Regions from separate parts of the Dietzia sp. DQ11-38-2 genome, predicted to be linked through region 2. Evidence: predicted binding sites of a transcription regulator. Region 2 holds the regulator's gene; each other region holds the start of a gene.
The links. The regulator LexA, encoded in region 2, represses DNA repair genes until DNA is damaged. The targets are predictions, from matches to a motif close to CGAACANNTGTTCG.
Positions count from the first base shown of each region.

Region 1 (6,364 bases), on a different contig from region 2:
TATCTCGAGGTCCTGGCCGACGCGGCCGGATCGGTGGGGGTGATCGCGGCCGCGCTGCTCATCCGGGCCACCGGATCGACCGTGTGGGATCTCGTGGTGGCCGTGGCGATCGCCGCGTTCATCGTCATCCGAGCGGTGATCCTCGGTCGACAGGTCGTCGCGGTGCTGGCCCAGCACGCGCCCGCCGGGGTCGACCCCGCTGCGGTGGAGTCCGAACTCGCGTCGGTGCCCGGCGTGGAGGGGGTGCACGACCTGCATCTGTGGACCCTGACCTCCGGAATGGATGTCGGGACGGTCCACCTGGTGATCGCCCCCGGGGCGCAGCACGCCGGAATCCTTGAGGAGGCGCGGCGCGTCCTGCGGGAAGCCCACGGAATCGAGCACGCGACAGTCCAGATCGAGACCGCCGGCGTCGTGGAGTGCCGCGCTCTGGGATGGTGAACTCGGCGATTCGGAGAGCGGCCAGGGCAGACACAGTGGACAGAGCAGACACAGTGGACAGAGGGGGCGACGGTGCCGGAGGGTGATTCCGTTTACAGGGTGGCCAAGCGGGTCGACCGGGCGTTGGCCGGACGGACCCTCGACAAGTCCGAGCTGCGAGTCCCCCGATTCGCAGCGGTGGACCTGCGGGGCAGGGCCGTGGTCACCGCCCGGTCCCGCGGCAAGCACCTCTTCGTCGTCGTCGGCCCCGACGCGCAGGGTCGGGACCCCGTCACCCTGCACATCCACCTGAAGATGGAGGGCCGCATCCACATCCATCGTGCGGGAGAGCGGTGGCGGTTCCCCGCGCACACCGTCCGGCTGCTTCTGCGTGCGGGTGACGTCGAGGTGGTGGGCACCGAACTCGGAGTGCTGCGCGCACTGGACCCGTCCGAGGCCGATCGGGCGGTCGACCACCTCGGCCCCGATCTCCTGGGGCGGGACTGGGACCCGGACGCCAGCGTCGCGGAGGTGATCAGGCGAATCGGTGAGCGGCCCACCCGGACGATCGGGGAGGCACTGTTGGACCAGAGGAATCTCGCCGGGATCGGCACCGTCTACCGCGCCGAGCTCTGCTTTCTGCGAGGCCTCGACCCGAGGGAGCCCGTCGAGGCGGTGCCGGATCTGCGCGCGGTGGTGGTCCTCGCCCGGCGGATGCTCCTCGCCAATGCCGACCGCTCCGTCCGGGTCACGACCGGCGACACGCGCCGCGGGAGGGAGCTGTGGGTGTACGGGCGGGACGGCAAACCCTGCCGCAGGTGTGGGACCCAGGTGGAGACGTTCCGACTGGGTGGTCTCGCCGACCCCGATGAACCGAGCGATTCGCTCGATCGCATCGCCTACCGCTGCCCGTCGTGCCAACCGGGGCGTGCCACACTGGGGCCATCGCCAACGGAGGAGAACCTGTGACCGACCGCAACACGATTCTGATCACCGGAGCCAGCGCGGGTCTCGGCGAGGGTATGGCCCGTCGCTGGGCCGCGCAGGGCAAGAGCCTGGCGCTGTGCGCCCGCCGCCTCGACCGCCTCGAGGAGCTCCGCGCCGAGCTCGTGGCCGCCAACCCCTCGATCACGGTAGCGGTCCGCGAACTCGACGTGGCTGATGGCGACGCGGTGGAGCGGGTGTTCGGTGAGCTCGACGCGGAGCTCGGAGGCATCGACCGCTTTGTCCTCAACGCCGGACTCGGGAAGGGGGCGTCCATCGGCACCGGCAAGGCGCACGCCAATCGCGAGACCGCGATGGTCAACGTGATCGGCACCCTCAACCAGGCCGAGGCCGCGATGGAGCTCATGAACAAGAGGGGTGAGGGGCACCTGGTGTTCATCTCGTCCGTGAGCTCCCTGCGCGGTATGCCCAAGGCCCAGAACACCTACGGCGCCACCAAGGCGTTCGTGTCCTCGCTGGCGCAGGGCCTGCACGCCGAACTCGACAGCGCGGGCAGCCGCATCAAGGTCACCGACATCCTCCCCGGGTACATCCGCACCGACATCAACCGCTCGGTCAAGACCTCACTGATGACCGAATTCGACGAGGGCGTCGACGCGCTGGTGAGGACGATCGACGCCGAGCCCACTCGGGCACTCGTCCCCGCCAAGCCCTGGAAGGCGATCGGTCCCCTGTTGACACTCCTGCCGGAGAAGATCAGCCGCAGGTTCGTCTGACCTGCTAGAAGGGCGGCGGGCTGAGGAGGTCGTCGAGTAGGGCCCGGACCTCGTCCTCGACCGTGCTGACCACGGGCGCGTTCCGCCGCCACCAGCGACCGTGGTCGACGAAGCGGGTGTCCGCCGATCCATGTGCGCGGGCGCGCTCGGCGTTCAGGCGGAGCGCTCGGCGAGACCAATAAGTGGGCTCCGGCCGTGCTTCACCGCCTGTGGTGGTCGGGTCCGGGTTTCGCTGCTGTTGCCTATTCCAGGCCTGGGACTCCGCGCGGGCCTGCTCGCGGCGGTAGGCCCCGAGCGGCCCGGAGGGTCGGGTCGTCATGGTCGCCCCATCGGGGGTGACGACGGTGAGACCTCCCTCGGGCTCCAGGTTGTAGATCCAGTCGGAAAAGGTCTTGAACCGGTGGTGACGCCGACACAGACACATGAGGTTGTGCTCTTCGGTCGGCCCGCCCCGGGCAGGGTCGGCGTGGTCGAACGGTCGGACATGATCGATGTCACAATCATCGGCTGGAACCGCACACCCGGGGTGGCGGCAGGTTCCGTCGCGCAGCCTGATGCGGCGTGCCAACTCGGCTCCGGGCCGGTACTTGAGGCCGCGGCCGGCGTCGTCGGCGGCACCGATGCGGGGGTCGACCTTCTCGACGCTGGCACCGTCGCTGATGTTCAGCATGTCCAGCAGAGCCTGAAGCGCGGCCTCGCCCGTCCGGGTGAACTCCACCCGCACCCCGTCGCCGTCGGCACCGGGGTTGTCCGCGCCGGTGTTGCCGGGAGCGATCACGGTGACCTTGGGTCGCAGCGGCGACACGGGATGGTCCGAACTGCCGGGCTGCGGGCTGTCGCCACACACGAGTGACAGCAGCGCGTCCGCGCGGCGTTCGGCCTTGGAGTAGTAGTAGTCCGGGTCCGGCTGGCCGGTCCCCTCGGTGGTGGCGGCGGCGGCTTCGGCGGCGGCGTGTTCGGCAGCGCGCTGGTCGATCGCCTCGGCGAGGACCGCCGCCTCTTCGGTGGCAAGGATGGCCGACACGGTGGACATGCCGTCGGCGCCCTTGTTGATGCGCACTCCGCGGGCACGGCTGGCGTCCTCCTTGCGCCTGCGGATGCCGTCGGCGTCGTGTCGGGCGATGACCGCGTCCACCGCATCGCGAATCGCTCGCGCCCCGAGGCGTTCGCCGGCCTCGATCGCGGCCAGGTAGTCGTCGACGACATCCTGTTGAACCTGCGGGAGGACCGAGGGATCGACGGTGGCCATCTGGCGGGCCAGCAGTTCGGCGGCGCGCTGGTCCAGGCGCCCTGAGGCCAGGGCTGCGAGGACGGCGGGGTAGCGCTGGTGCAGGTCCGCGGCGAAGGAGACCATCGATTCGGCCCGCAGGGTGGAGACGGCCATCGCTGCCACCACGTACCCGGTGGCCACATCGAACGGGTCGACCACCGCGTGGCCGGGCGGGGACTCCGGGCCGGCGCCCGAGTGGTCGCGGCGCAGGCACTCCAGCAGCAGGTCGTAGCAGGCCGACAATCGCCGGGCAGCGGCCCGGTTCTCCGCCTCCCAGCCGGCACGAACCGAGGTGGTCAACCTGGTCAGCGGATCGACTCCGGAGGAGCCGAGGGAAGCGCTGCCCGTGAACGGGTTCTCGTCGCCGTCCATACCGCACCCCCCGTCACCATCGAGTGTCCGACGCCTATCGAATGTACGTTCGATACTACGCACACAGGTTCGAATGTTCAAGGGGTGTGGACTGGTCATCGCCGAGACTCGGGCAGGCGAGAACGCAGGCGTGCACGCAGGTCAGCGCTACGGCCCGGTAGGCGGCCCGGTCAGCGGGTGGGGCGCGCCTCGGGGCCCACCACGTCGAACAGCATCGCTGTGAACTGGCCCTGCGCCTCGAGCTGCCGACGGCGAAGACGGAGCCGGCGGGGCAGCAGGGGACGCCCGGAACCGAGGACGACCGGACACTGGTGGATCCAGACCCGGTCGAGCAACCCCCGGTCGGCGAACTGGCCCGCGAGGTCGCCACCACCGACCACCCAGACATCCCCGCCGCCGGCGGCATCGACCAGGAGGGGGTGCAGATCGCCGACGTCACCGGCGACGAACTCGACTCCGTCGACGGGATCGAGATCGCGGTGGGTGACGACCCAGCTCGGCACGGAGTAGGGCCAGACGAACGGTCGGCCGTCCTTCGTGAGGTCGCGGCGCACCCACTCGAACGTGTTGACCCCGCAGACGAGTGAACCGACGCCGGAATAGAAGCGGTCGAAGTGGAGGGCGGGGAGCGCGGGGTCGGGCTCGGTCGGTGTGCCACCTGTGGGATCTGCCCCGCCGGAGGTCGCGAACAGCCAGGAGAGGCTCTCCTCGTCGTCGGCGATGTACCCGTCGAGGCTGGTGGCGGTGCAGTAGACGGTGCTCATGCGGGAATGATCGCACCGGGGTACGACACCCGGTTACGAGCCCTTCGTGGGCGAGGAGGGCCGACTCAGCGGCGACCGCGGGCCTCGCGGTAGATCTCCACGAGAGAATCCGTCGAGGAATCGAAACCGTCTCCCGGGTGCCTCTCGGCGGTCAGAGCCCGCAGGAGCTCGCCGGCCTGCGCCTTACCCAGCTCGACCCCCCACTGGTCGAAGGCGTTGATGCCCAGCACGGCGGCCTGGGTGAACACCACGTGTTCGTACAGCGCGATGAGCTGGCCGAGGACCCCGGGTGAGAGCGACGGGGCGAGGATCGTGGTGGACGGCCGGTTGCCGGGCATGACCTTGTGGGGCGCGAGCTCGGGGTCGACCCCCTCCGCGAGCACCTCCTCCTCGGTCTTGCCGAACGCCAGCACGCGGGACTGGGCGAAGAGGTTGGCAACGAGCATGTCGTGCATCGAGCCGGCGCCGTCCGCGGCGGGCAGGTCCGTCACCGGGCGGGCGATACCGATGAAGTCCACCGGGACGAGCTGGGTGCCCTGATGCAGGAGCTGGAAGAAGGCGTGCTGGCCGTTGGTGCCGGGCTCGCCCCAGTAGACCTCACCGGTGGGGTAGGAGACGTCGGAGCCGTCGAGCCGGACCGACTTGCCGAGGGACTCCATGGTGAGCTGCTGCAGGTAGGCGGGGAAGCGGAGAAGCCCTTGGGCGTAGGGGATCACGGCCTTGGACTGGGCTCCGAGGAAGCAGGTGTACCAGATGCCGAGCAGGGCCATGAGGACCGGCGCGTTGTGCTCGGGTGCCTCGGTCGCGAAGTGCAGGTCCATGGTGTGGAAGCCCTCGAGCAGCTCCACGAATGCCGCCGGTCCCACCGTGATCATCACCGACAGGCCGATCGCCGACGACACCGAGTACCGGCCCCCGACCCAGTCCCAGAACTCGAACATGTTCTCCGCCGCGATCCCGAAGTCGGCCACCTTCTCGGTGGCGGTCGACACCGCCACGAAGTGGGACGCGATCGCGTCCTGTGACCCGAGCGCCTCGACGAAGTGCCGGCGCGCGGCATGGGCGTTGGCCATGGTCTCCTGCGTGGTGAAGGTCTTGGAGGCCACGACCACGAGAGTGGTGGCGGGGTCGACCTCGGAGAGCACGTCCGAGAGGTCCGCAGGGTCCACGTTGGAGACATAGCGTGCGCGGACGCCCGCGGTCTGCAGGTGGCGCAGGGCCCTGTCGACCATCACGGGACCGAGGTCCGAGCCCCCGATGCCGATGTTGACCACGGTGTCGATCCGCGCCCCCGTGTGCCCCGTCCATTCGCCGGAGCGGACCCGCTCGGCGAAATCGGCCATCCGGGTGAGGACCCCGTGGACGTCGGCCACCACGTCCCGTCCGTCGACGACGAGCTCGGCGTCGGCGGGGAGACGGAGCGCGGTGTGGAGGACGGATCGGTCCTCGGTCGTGTTGATCCGGTCACCCCGGAACATCGCGGCCCGCTGCGCCGGCAGACGGGCGGCGTGGGCCAGCTCGGTCAGCGCGCTCATGACCTCGTCGGTGACCAGGTGCTTGGACAGATCGATGTGTAGGTCGCCCGCGGTGACCGTCATGCGGCGACCCCGCTCCGGGTCGGCGGCGAACAACTCGCGGAGGGTCACGCCACCGATCATCGGAACGAGGCCCTCGATGTCCGACCACTGCGGGGTCGTGCTGATGTCCGTCATAACCGCTCCTGCCCAGTCTCGCCGCCCGGGGGTCGCCCGCCGTCCGTATGCGAGGCTAGTCGGGAATACGGGGGCCGCGTTGTCCGTTCCACACACGTGACCCCC
Region 1 covers NZ_JAALDW010000491.1:661-7,024, forward strand. Annotated here, with positions in the region: gene G6026_RS15310 (cation diffusion facilitator family transporter) at 1-441, shown strand, start outside; gene G6026_RS15315 (DNA-formamidopyrimidine glycosylase family protein) at 514-1,389, shown strand; gene G6026_RS15320 (SDR family oxidoreductase) at 1,386-2,141, shown strand; gene G6026_RS15325 (HNH endonuclease signature motif containing protein) at 2,146-3,783, opposite strand; gene G6026_RS15330 (dihydrofolate reductase family protein) at 3,954-4,547, opposite strand; gene pgi (glucose-6-phosphate isomerase) at 4,613-6,259, opposite strand.
Region 1: a site for LexA is predicted at 3,822-3,835, ahead of G6026_RS15325 (HNH endonuclease signature motif containing protein). Genes of this name have one in related genera too.

Region 2 (6,364 bases):
CTCCTCGGACAGATCACCCTTCATGAGGCCCAGCCAGTTGCGGTATCCCAGGGTCTTGTCCCGGGCGTCGACGGCGGCGACGGAGTCCTCGAAGTCCATGATGGTGGAGACGGCGGACTCCAGGACGACGTCCTTGACGCCCGCGGAGTCCGTGGAACCGATCGGGGAGTCCGGGTCGATCTGGATCTCGATGTGCAGCCCGTTGTTGCAGAGCAGGACGGACGACGGGGAGGCGGCCTGACCGAGGTACCCCACGAACTTCTCCGGGGCCTTCAGGCCGGTGGTCGATCCGTCGGCGACGGTCACCTGGAGACTGCCGTCGACGACGGCGTATCCGGTGGAGCCCACATGGCTGCCCGACGCCAGCGGAACGGCGTCGTCCAGGAACTCGCGGGCCCAGGCGATCACCTTGTCGCCGCGGACCTTGTTGTACCCCGTGCCCTGTTCCGCCCCGTCCGACTCCGGAATCGCGTCGGTGCCGTAGAGCGCGTCGTAGAGCGATCCCCACCGGGCGTTGCCGGCGTTGATCGCGAAGCGGGCGTTCATGACCGGGACGACGAGCTGGGGTCCGGCGACGGTCGCGATCTCCGCGTCGACGTTCTCCGTGGTGACGGAGACGGAATCCGGCTCGGGCACCAGGTAGCCGATGTCCCGCAGGAACTGCGTGTACGCGCGCTGGTCGATCGGGGCCGGGTTCTCGTGATGCCAGGCGTCGATCTTGGACTGCAACGCGTCGCGGGTCTCGAGCAGTTCACGGTTGCGGGGGGCCAGATCCGTGAAGATCTCGGAGGCACCCGCCCAGAACGCGTCGGGATCGACCCCGGTGCCGGGGATCGCCTCGGTGTTGACGAAGTCGTAGAGGACCTCGTCGACCTGAATACCGCCGACAGTGATGCGTTCGGACATCGATGCTCTCCTCACATAGGGACCGTTCTGCAGACGACTCTAGTGCTCACGAGCCCTGTGATCATCCGACTTTTCCGCAGGGTGGAACGGGGTGCCGGGGTCGCTAGACTCGGATGCCATGACCTCCACGCCTGTGACCGCACCGTCCGAGGGACTGTCCTTCATCAAGGGTCACGGAACTCTCAACGACTTCGTGATCCTGCCCGACGACCGGGCGGAACTGGGGCTCGACGAGGACCTGGTGAGGGCGTTGTGCGACAGGCGGGGCGGACTCGGCGCGGACGGGGTACTCCGGATCGCCACGGCCGGTGCCCTGGTCGACCGGGGCGTCCTCCCCGCTCTGCCGGACGGCGTCGATGCCGTGGACTGGTTCATGGACTACCGGAACGCGGACGGTTCGATCGCGGAGATGTGCGGCAACGGCGTGAGGGTGTTCGCCCACGCCCTCGTCGCGACCGGCCGTGCCGGGGTCGGCCGGATCGCCGTCGGCACCCGGTCCGGTCCCCGTCCCGCCGACATCCTCCACCACGACGACACCCACGCCATGGTCCGTGTGGACATGGGTGAACCCGTGCTCCTCGGGGTGTCCTCGGCGGAACTCGCCGGACGCGTGTACGCGGGCCTCGCCGTGGACATGGGCAACCCCCACCTCGCGTGCGTGGTCCCGGGTCTGGGGGCCGCGGGGTTACGCGACCTACCGGTGCACGAGGCGCCGGTCTACGACACCGCGTTCTTCGGCGAGGGGGTCAACGTGGAGTTCGCCACCCCGCTGGTGGACGGACGGGTGTCGATGCGCGTCCATGAGCGGGGATCGGGGGAGACGTTGTCCTGCGGCACCGGCATCGTCGCCACCGCCGTCGCGGCTCTGGCCGACGCCGGAGAGGCCACGGGCGAGGTCCTGGTCTCCGTCCCCGGGGGCGAGGTCGGGGTGACCCTGACCGGTTCCGGTTCGACCCTCACCGGACCGTCCGAGCTCGTCGCGCACGGGTGGTACACAGGGTGACGCCCGGCTCCGTTCGCGGAGGCGTCGTGGACGCATCTGTGAGATGATGCTGGTGGATGACTATCGATGACGCCGCCCCTGACCGGGCCACACGAGACCATGACCCTTCGGTCGGAGACTTCCAGCTCGAGGAGCGCTCGTCGCTGCGCCGAGTCGTCGGCCTGTCGACCGAGCTCCAGGATGTCAACGACGCGGAGTACCGCAAGCTCCGTCTGGAGCGTGTCGTCCTGGTCGGGGTCTGGACCGAGGGCACGTCAGCGCAGGCGGAGGCCGCCATGGCCGAGCTGGCCCAGCTCGCCGAGACCGCGGGCTCGGAGGTCTGCGATGCGTTGATCCAGCGGCGCGACAAGCCGGACCCCGCCACCTACATCGGTTCCGGTAAGGCCAGGACCCTCAAGGACGTCATCGCCGCGACGGGCGCGGACACGGTGATCTGCGACGGTGAACTGACACCCGGCCAGCTCATCGCCCTCGAGAAGGTGGTCAACGTCAAGGTGATCGACCGCACCGCCCTGATCCTCGACATCTTCGCCCAGCACGCCACCAGTCGTGAGGGCAAGGCCCAGGTCTCGCTTGCGCAGATGGAGTACATGCTCCCGCGGCTGCGCGGCTGGGGCGAGGCGCTCTCCCGGCAGGCCGGCGGCAGGGCGGGGAGCAACGGTGGCGTCGGGCTCCGTGGCCCCGGTGAGACGAAGATCGAGACCGACCGCCGTCGGATCAGGGAGCGCACCGCCAGACTCCGCCGGGAGATCAAGGGCATGAAGCAGGCGCGCGACACCAAGCGTCATCGACGGCGCGCGACCCCGGTGCCGTCGATCGCCATCGCCGGGTACACCAACGCCGGCAAGTCGAGTCTGCTCAACCGACTGACGGGCGCGGGAGTGCTGGTCCAGAACGCACTGTTCGCGACCCTGGACCCGACGACCCGGCGCGCCGAGCTCCCCGATGGGCGAGTGGTGGTCTTCACCGACACCGTCGGATTCGTCCGGCACCTCCCGACGCAGCTCGTCGAGGCGTTCCGGTCGACGTTGGAAGAGGTCGTCGATTCCGAGCTCCTCCTGCACGTGGTGGACGGATCTGACACGTTCCCGTTGCGCCAGATCGACGCCGTCCGGACAGTCATCAACGACGTCGTGGAGGAGCAGCACGCCGAGAGGCCCCGCGAACTCGTGGTGATCAACAAGATCGATGTGGCCGACCACGTCGTGCTGACGGAGCTGCACCACGCGCTACCGGACGCGGTGTTCGTGTCGGCGGCGACGGGTCAGGGTGTCGACGAACTCCTCGAGAGGATCATGGGGGTGGTCGCCTCGGGGGACACGCGGGTCACGCTCGAGATCCCCTTCACGAGGGGAGACGTGGTCTCCCGTGTCCACGCGGAGGGCGCTGTGGTCGCCGAGGATCACACGAAGGACGGAACCCGGATAGAGGTTCGACTCCCCGCCTCAGTGGCGGGAGAACTCGACGAGTATCGCGTCCCCGACCGGCGTGACGGGGTCGCCTGACCAGAGCGCCGTGAGGGTCCGATCTGCCCTGACCCACGTCGCGATCGTGGTTCCCGCCTCGGCCGGGTGAGGTCAGGCGACGCACCATCGGCACAGGCTCAGAGCTTGCGGAAGACGGTCACGACCTTCCCGAGGATCGTCGCGTGCTCTCCGGGGATGGGACGGAACGAGGGGTTGTGGGGCAGGAGCCAGACCCCGGTCGAATCCCTGCGGAACGTCTTGACCGTGGCCTCGCCGTCGATCATCGCCGCCACGATCTCGCCGTTGTCGGCGACATTCTGCCGACGGACCACCACATAGTCGCCGTCACAGATCGCGGCGTCGATCATCGATTCGCCGACAACCCTGAGCATGAACAGGTCTCCTGATCCCACCAGGTCGGAGGGCAGGGGGAATACCTCCTCCACAGCCTGCTCGGCGAGGATCGGACCGCCGGCCGCGATCCGCCCCAGGACCGGGACGTAGACCGGTTCGACGGCTCCGCCGGGCCGTACGTCCTCCTGCGCGGGTGCACGTCGCCCCCGCGATCGCTGACCGGGGACGCCGTGGACGTCGACCGCCCGCGGCTTGTGGGGGTCGCGGGTCAGGAAGCCCTTCTTCTCCAGGGTCCGCAGCTGATGGGCCACGGAGGAGGTGGACTGTAGGCCGACCGCATCACCGATCTCCCGGATGCTCGGCGGATAACCCCTCTCCTTGACGGTGTCGTGGATGTGCAACAGCACGCTCTTCTGGCGTGTCGTCAGGGCCTCGAAGTCTGGTTTGGGCATGCGGCGGTCCCTTCAGCGAATGGGTGTTCGACGTCTCTTTCTGTGTACACCCTACGTCGGACCGGGCGGGGGCGCCACACAGGTGTTCGAAGAATTTGCGCGCAGGTGTCGACTCTGTCGGACCCGCGTGATACAACTCTAGGCACGTTCGGGTTCGAACAGATGTGCACAACGAGTCACACGAGTGTGCGAATCCGGTTCGCACGGAGTGTCGAGTGGGGAGTGGTCATGACCGTCCTGGAAATGCAGCAACGATCGCGTCCGTCCATCCCGTGGACGGAGGTGTGTGCGACCGCGCACGACCGGTTCGATTCACCCAGGGAGGGGACGCGCGTCCCTGCCGAGGTCCCGTCCGTCACCCGCACCCTCGACCGTGGCCGGAAGGTGCCCACGCGGTCGGTGGCACCCGGTCGCCGGGTGAGCGTGCGGACGGCGTCCACGGGTCAGGTCAGGGCGTGCGGGGTGGAGGCGAGACCGGCTGCACCGGTGGTGGACGACGTGCCGACCTGGGCGCTGGTGGTCGGCGGTATCGTCTTCGGAATCCTGATGCTGTTGGCGTTGGCCCTCGTGGGCGGGCCCGCCTACGCGTGACCCACGGCATCGCCTTCTAGAATGGTCCCGGGACGGCGGCCCGTCGCCCTCGCACCGCTGTCGGCTCCGGCCGGTGGACCGGTTCGGACCAGGTCGACGAATGGCGAAGCTGGAATGTACTGCCCCATATGTCACCACGAGGACTCTCGGGTGATCGATTCGCGGTCGGTCGACGAGGGGCAGGCGATACGGCGTCGACGCGAGTGCCCCGAATGCGGACACCGGTTCACCACCCTTGAGACACCGCTGTTGACCGTCCTCAAACGCAACGGCGTGACGGAACGTTTCAGTCGGGACAAAGTGGTCCGCGGCGTGCGCCGCGCCTGCCAGGGGAGGTCGGTCGACGAGGACGCGCTCCGGCGGCTCGCTCAGCAGGTCGAGGATGCGGTCAGGGCCGGCGGGGCGTCCGAGGTTCCCGCTCATGAGATCGGACTGGCCATCCTGGGACCTCTCCAGGATCTCGACGAGGTCGCCTATCTGCGCTTCGCCTCCGTGTACAAGCAGTTCAGTTCCGCAGCAGACTTCGAGCGCGAGATCATCGCACTCAGAGAGCGCCACGCCGCTCACCGGTGAGCGTGGGTTCTTCGTCGTAGCGACGAGCGCGGGCCCGCCGCGCTGAGCCCCGTTCCGCGGCAGTGATCTACTCTCAGACCATGCTCCGGGTGGTTGCGAGCGCGTCACTGTTGGTGCCGTTCGTCGTGAGCGCCTGGCTGGTCATCGGGCCTCACCACCCGGTATTCCCGTGGGCGTTCTCGGCCGGTGTCCTCGGGATCCTGGGCGTTATGGGCCCCGTGCCCGAAGCGATGATCCCGAGGTGGGTGACCGCTACGACGCAGCGGACGATCCACCGCGCCCGCTTGTTCGGTATCCCCTCCGTACTCCGTGCGCTGGATCGGGTCGGATGGAATCGCGCTCTCGGGCGACGCGTCAACTCGTGCCATGGTCGGACTGGGTTGGTGGAGATTCGCGCCAGGGCCACGCAGAGCCTGGTCGCCCACGGGGTGGGCGCGGGGATCCACGCTGCGGTGGCCATCCCACTCGTGTTCGCCGGCGCCTGGCGGAGCGCGGTGATCGTGGTGGTACTCGGTGTCGGCGTGCACCTTGTTCCCGTCGCGATGCAACGGTACGTGCTGGCGAGGGAGGATCGGGTGGACCGAGTGATTCAGGCCCGCGGGGCTGGGCGAACCCCGGATTCGTGAGCGCGAGGTAGCGAGGCGGGCGTCGTGGGCTCACCTCCCGGTCCGGCGGGAGAGAGCGGCGGTCACCGCCTTCTCGATCCTCTCGGCGGAGACAGGGCGCGAGGTGCCCAGGGACTGTGCGAAGAGTCCGACGCGATACTCCGCCAGCATCCATCGCAGATCCCGGGACGTCCTCGCCCCACCCGGTCGCCCGCGCAGTGCCGCCGTCGCCTGTGCCACGGTCGCCTCCGACTCCTCGAGCCGTGCGGTGAGCTCCCGATACCTCGCCGGTGACTTCTCCGCCAGGTCGAGCCTGAGGTCGATCGCTCTCACATGACGCTCCAGTTGCGGCAGGACCTCGACGGGGTGACGCGCGAGGAATCCCTTGCCCACGAGGAAGTCCAGCGCGGGCCG
Region 2 covers NZ_JAALDW010000002.1:1,339-7,702, forward strand. Annotated here, with positions in the region: gene G6026_RS00025 (malate synthase G) at 1-906, opposite strand, end outside; gene dapF (diaminopimelate epimerase) at 1,025-1,909, shown strand; gene hflX (GTPase HflX) at 1,966-3,414, shown strand; gene lexA (transcriptional repressor LexA) at 3,513-4,181, opposite strand; gene G6026_RS00045 (hypothetical protein) at 4,410-4,772, shown strand; gene nrdR (transcriptional regulator NrdR) at 4,887-5,345, shown strand; gene G6026_RS00055 (hypothetical protein) at 5,426-5,971, shown strand; gene hrpA (ATP-dependent RNA helicase HrpA) at 6,002-6,364, opposite strand, start outside.

Region 3 (6,281 bases), on a different contig from region 2:
CGTTGTACCCCGTGATGCCGAACATCCAGATGACCACGCTGCCCCACCCGGACCACCGGAGCGGCCCCCCGTTGCTCCGGGAGACCCTCGGGACGGTGCTCCGCGGACTGAGGGGCGAGACGGGACGGACCCTGAGGGACGTCGCGGACGCGGCCCGGGTGAGTCCCGGGTACCTCTCCGAGATCGAGCGCGGACGCAAGGAGGCCTCGAGTGAGCTCCTCGCGTCGATCTCGGGCGCTCTCGACGTGTCCCTCGGGGAGATCCTGATCAGGGCCGCCGTCCAGGTCTCGCCCCCGGGCACCGTCCCGGCCCCGGGGACCGTGTCACCGCGGGAACCGGTCCTCGCGGCCTGAATCCCGCCCCGGCAACGCCCGGTGGTCGCTCCCCGGCGTAGTTCGGTACCGTGGTAACGACCCGTCGTCCGAATCGGCAGAAGGACACTACGCAGCGATGGCCAATCCGTTCACCAAGGCATGGCGCTACCTCATGGCGTTGTTCGATTCGAAGATCGACGAGAATGCTGACCCCAAGGTCCAGATCCAGCAGGCGATCTCGGACGCACAGCGCCAGCACCAGCAGCTGTCCCAGCAGGCGGCCGCCGTGATCGGCAACCAGCGGCAGCTGGAGATGAAGCTCAACCGGCAGCTGGCCGACATCGAGAAGCTGCAGGGTTCGACGCGGCAGGCGCTCCAGATGTCCGAGCAGGCCCGCCAGAACGGTGACGCCCAGAAGGCGACCGAGTACGAGAACGCCGCGGAGGCGTTCGCCGCCCAGCTCGTCACCGCCGAGCAGAACGTCGAGGACCTCAAGGGTCTGCACGACCAGTCGCTCCAGGCCGCGGCCCAGGCCAAGAAGGCCGTGGAGCAGAACGCGATGGTCCTCCAGCAGAAGGTGGCCGAGCGGACCAAGCTGCTCAGCCAGCTGGAGCAGGCCAAGATGCAGGAGCAGGTCAGCGCGTCGCTGCAGTCGATGTCCGAGGTCTCCTCCGGAGGAAACACCCCGAATCTCGACCAGGTGCGGGACAAGATCGAGCGGCGGTACGCCAACGCCCTCGGTTCGGCCGAGCTCGCCCAGAACTCCGTTCAGGGCCGGATGCTCGAGGTCGAGCAGGCGTCCACGCAGATGGCCGGGCACAGCCGTCTCGAGCAGATCCGCGCGTCGATGAAGGCGGAGGGTGGCCAACTCGGGCAGGGCACCGGTTCGGCGTCCCAGCTCCCTCAGGGGCAGCCCCAGGCCGCGACGTCGCCGGAGCAGCAGGCGCAGACCGAACAGCAGTGAATCGTGCGAGGACGGGCCGCCGGTGAGGACGCCGGCGGCCCGTCCTCGTCCGTCGTGAAAGGGTGGGCACGTGACTCTGACGGAGTTCAGGGCCCGGACCGTCGAGGCCTTCGGGGACCTGCGAGCCGATCATCTCGTACGTTCCCATCACCTCGGGGCGTTCGACGGACGCACGGCGGAGGAGGCCATCGACGCCGGCGCCCCGGTCAAGCAGGTCTGGTTGGCCCTGTGCGCCGAGTTCGAGGTTCCCGACTCGTTACGTTGACACCCGGGCGGCGTGTCGTTGCCCCTCGAACACGCGTTCGCCTATAGTCGGGGCACGTGATGACGGGAGTGCCCGTCCACAGGGCGCCGTCCCTCCACAGTGAAGGGGTGCCGGGCTCGCGCGAGTCGTTCGTGTCGTACCCGACCCGTAGCGTCCGCGAGAGAGCAGACCACACAGACCATCCGGCACGACACCGGTGGTCGAGCACGAACGGAGAACATCATGGCCCCCAAGAACACCGCCAAGTCGGGAACCCGGACCGGCGTCGCCCCGAATCGGGAGCAGGCACTGGAGCTGGCGCTCGCCCAGATCGACAAGGCCTACGGCAAGGGGTCGGTCATGAGGCTCGGGGACGACACCCGCCCGCCGGTCCAGGTGATCCCCACCGGCGCCCTGTCGCTCGACGTCGCACTCGGAGTCGGCGGGTTCCCCCGCGGGCGCGTCGTGGAGGTCTACGGTCCGGAGTCGTCGGGTAAGACCACCGTCGCACTGCACGCCGTGGCCAATGCGCAGGCCGCCGGTGGTATCGCCGCGTTCATCGACGCGGAGCACGCACTGGATCCCGAGTACGCCCGCAAGCTCGGTGTGGACACGGACAACCTCATCGTCTCCCAGCCGGACACCGGCGAACAGGCGCTCGAGATCGCGGACATGCTGGTCAGGTCCGGATCCATCGACATCCTGGTCGTCGACTCCGTCGCGGCGTTGGTGCCGCGGGCGGAGATCGAGGGCGAGATGGGCGACAGCCACGTGGGACTCCAGGCCCGCCTGATGAGCCAGGCGCTCCGGAAGATGACCGGTGCGCTGCACAACACCAACACCACCGCCATCTTCATCAACCAGCTGCGCGAGAAGATCGGGGTGATGTTCGGCTCGCCCGAGACCACCACCGGCGGTAAGGCGCTCAAGTTCTACGCCTCGGTCCGCCTGGACGTGCGCAGGATCGAGACCCTGAAGGACGGCGCGGATGCGGTGGGTAACCGCACCAAGGTCAAGGTGGTCAAGAACAAGATCGCCCCGCCGTTCAAGATCGCGGAGTTCGACATCCTCTACGGGGAAGGCATCAGCCGCGAGGGATCGCTGATCGACATGGGCGTGGAGAACGGGTTCGTCAAGAAGTCGGGTTCCTGGTTCACCTACGGTGCCGACCAACTGGGGCAGGGCAAAGAGAATGCCCGCCGGTATCTGAAGGAGAACCCCTCGGTTCGCGATGAGATCGAGCGGAAGATTCTCGACAAGCTCAACATCGGGGCCGGTGCGGAGCTCGCGGAGATCGAGGCGGAGGCAGATGAGGACGCACCCATCGACGTGGTGCCTGTCGAGTTCTGATGAGTGTCCGGGAGCCTGATTCCGACGAGCGGGTGCGGCGGATCACATCGGAGCAGCTACGCGCGGCGATCGCCGCGGTGGAGGCCAGGTCGTCAGGGAGCTCGGATCTGCCACCGTTGGCGCCCGAGGCCCACGACGCCGCGACTGCGGCCCTCCGACTCCTGCGCCACCGTCCCCGTAGCGAACACGAACTCCGCGAGAGGCTTCTGGGTAAGGACCACGCGCCGGCCGCCGTGGACGCAGCGCTGGCCAGGGTCCGGGTCTGGGGCCTGGTGGACGACGCCGAATTCGCATCGGAATGGGTCAGAGGCCGCCGACGCCGACGCGGACGGTCGCGTGGCGCCCTCGAGCGGGAGCTCCGCGAGAAGGGTGTCGCCGAGGCCCACATCGCCAGGGCGGTCTCCCACATCGACGAGTGCGACGAGCATGACCACGCCGCCGAGCTGGTGCGGGCGCGGCTCGCGCGCCGGCCGACCGGGTCCCGTCGCGCCGCCGACCTCCAGGGGGAGCGGCGCAGGTTGGTGGCGTTCCTCGGACGTCGGGGTTATCCGACGGGGTTGGCGATGACGGTGGTCGATGCCGAATTGGCGGCCCAGGTGTCGCCCTGAGTACCCTGGCCTGCGTGGATACTCTCGTGACCGACCAGCAGACGACCGCCGGAGACGCCGGTGTCGAGCGTGTCGAGCGTGTGGAGGGGCGCACCTATCAGGTGCGGACCTTCGGATGCCAGATGAACGTCCACGACTCGGAGCGGCTCTCGGGTGTACTCGACGAAGCGGGATACGTCCCGTTCGAGGGCGAGGCGGATCCCGTACGGGGCGCACTGCCGGACCTCGTCGTGTTCAACACCTGCGCCGTCCGTGAGAACGCCGATAACCGCCTCTACGGCACGCTCGGCCATCTGCGACCGTGGAAGGACGCCAACCCGCGGATGCAGATCGCAGTCGGGGGCTGCCTCGCGCAGAAGGACAAGGACGTGGTGGTCTCGCGGGCACCGTGGGTCGACGTCGTCTTCGGCACCCACAACCTCGGTCACCTCCCCACCCTGCTCCAGCGTTCGCGCCACAACGAACGAGCCGAGGTGGAGATAGCCGACTCGCTCCAGCACTTCCCGTCAACCCTCCCCGCGACTCGCGAGTCCGCCTACGCCGGCTGGGTCTCCGTGTCGGTCGGCTGCAACAACACCTGCACCTTCTGCATCGTCCCGTCCCTCCGCGGCAAGGAGGTGGACCGGCGTCCCGGAGAGGTACTCGCAGAGATGCGGGCGCTGGCGGACGAGGGTGTCCTCGAGGTCACCCTGCTGGGTCAGAACGTCAACGCTTACGGGCGCTCGTTCCACGACCCTGCCGAGCCGTCCGACAGGGGAGCCTTCGCGAAGTTGCTGCGCGCTGCCGGTCGGGTCGAGGGAATCGAACGGATCCGGTTCACCTCGCCCCATCCGGCGGAGTTCACCGACGACGTCATCGAGGCGATGGCCGACACCCCCGCCGTGTGCCCACAGCTGCACATGCCCCTGCAATCGGGCTCGGATCGTGTGCTCCGGGCGATGCGGCGGTCGTACAGGTCGGAGCGCTTCCTCGGCATCCTGGACAGGGTGCGTGCCGCGATGCCGCACGCGGCCATCACCACGGACATCATCGTCGGTTTTCCCGGCGAGACCGAAGAGGACTTCCAGGCCACTCTCGACGTCGTCGAGAAAGCACGCTTCACCAGCGCTTTCACGTTCCAGTACTCACCGCGACCGGGGACGCCGGCGGCGACGATGGACGAGCAGATCCCCAAGTCCGTGGTGCAGGAGCGCTACGACAGACTGATCCGGCTCCAGGAGCGGATCACCCTCGAGGAGAACGAGAAGCAGGTCGGTCGTGAGGTCGAGCTGCTCGTCACGGCGGACCAGGGGCGAAAGGACGCCGCGACCGCTCGGATGACCGGCCGGGCCCGCGACGGCCGCCTGGTGCACTTCGCCCCGGTGGGGGAGCACGCCGGGCGGATCCGTCCCGGCGACGTGGTCACCACCCGAGTCACCTCGGCGGCACCACACCACCTGCTCGCCGATGACGGAGTGCTGACCCTGCGGACGACCAGGGCGGGCGACAGGCACGAAGCCGGTGAGAAGCCGGAGACGCCACCGATCGGGGTGGGGCTCGGACTGCCCACCCTGCGGAGGGCCGCCGACACCCCCGACACCACCCCGAAGGGATGCCCCACGTGAACACCGCTGACCGCCCCGACCCGATCGAAGGGATTCTGGAGTCCGGCACCGTCAACTCGGAGCTCCGTCAGAAAGATCGGGTCCTGGGCCACACTCTCGTGATCGGCAAGGCCTATCTGGCGTCGGCTCTCCTGATCGTGCTGCTCGCGGCCGCACTGGTGTTGCCCCACAGTGACGGGGTGCGCGGTCTTGATGTGTTGTTCTTCACCGAAGCGGCCCGGGCCCAGGAGACGTCGCTGCCGTCCCACGTGTTCGTCCTCATCTATTCGGCCGGTGCCATCCTGTTCGGCGCGGTCATGATCATCACCCAGAAGTGGTGGGCGGCGGGGATCGCGTGGGGCGCGAGTTGTGTCGCCGCCGTCTACGGGATGCTCGCGATCTGGCTGCGCCAGTCCGGGCGAGGACCCGACCCGGATTTCCGGGACTTCGGGGCCCCCGGGATCGGGATGTACGTCAGCGTCATCCTGGTGCTGCTGCTGGTGATGACACTGGCGGGCGTGCTGTGGGCGCGGACGCCGGAGCAACGAGAGCTCGAGGACTCGCTGCGCCACCGCGAGTGAACCGGAGCCCCACCGTTCAGGGGGTCCTGCTCACGTCTCCCGCCTCAGAGGCGGGGCTCAACTGACGATCGTCGTGCTCAGCGGGTGTCGACAGCGTTCTCGGCGGCCTCTGCCCACTCCCTCCACTGCGTGGCCTGCGCGCGGGCCTTCTCCGCATCCTTCGACCTGCCCGCGGCTTCGGCCTTCGCCGCCTGCTCTTCGAAATCGTCCACGCGCACCCAGAACTGGGCGGCGCGGGCCTTGGCCTCGGGGTCGGTCCGTCGCCACTCCGCGTCCGCCGCATCGGACACGGACCTCTCCAGCGCCCGGATCCTTCCCTCGAGCTCTCCCATCCGCTCCCGCGGGACCTTGCCGATCTCCTCCCAGCGGGTCTGGAGTTCCCGCAGGGCCGTGCGCGCGGCGGTGAGGTCCTTCTGGGGATCGATCCGGCCCGCGTAGTCGGCGAGCAGCGCCTCTTTCGCATCCGCGTTGCCGGCGAACTCGGCGTCCCTCTCGGCGGCCGCGGCATGGCGGGCGTCGAAGAACGTGTCCTGGGCCGCCTTGAACCGCTTCCACAGCGCGTCATCGGCCTCGCGGGGTGCGCGGCCCGCGGCCTTCCACTCGTCCATGAGCCGCCTGAACGCGGTCGCCGTGTCAT
Region 3 covers NZ_JAALDW010000146.1:59-6,339, forward strand. Annotated here, with positions in the region: gene G6026_RS05645 (helix-turn-helix transcriptional regulator) at 15-353, shown strand; gene G6026_RS05650 (PspA/IM30 family protein) at 451-1,278, shown strand; gene G6026_RS05655 (DUF3046 domain-containing protein) at 1,349-1,543, shown strand; gene recA (recombinase RecA) at 1,766-2,872, shown strand; gene G6026_RS05665 (regulatory protein RecX) at 2,872-3,480, shown strand; gene miaB (tRNA (N6-isopentenyl adenosine(37)-C2)-methylthiotransferase MiaB) at 3,561-5,084, shown strand; gene G6026_RS05675 (hypothetical protein) at 5,072-5,644, shown strand; partial or broken gene G6026_RS05680 (DUF349 domain-containing protein) at 5,722-6,281, opposite strand, start outside.
Region 3: a site for LexA is predicted at 1,570-1,583, ahead of recA (recombinase RecA). Genes of this name have one in related genera too.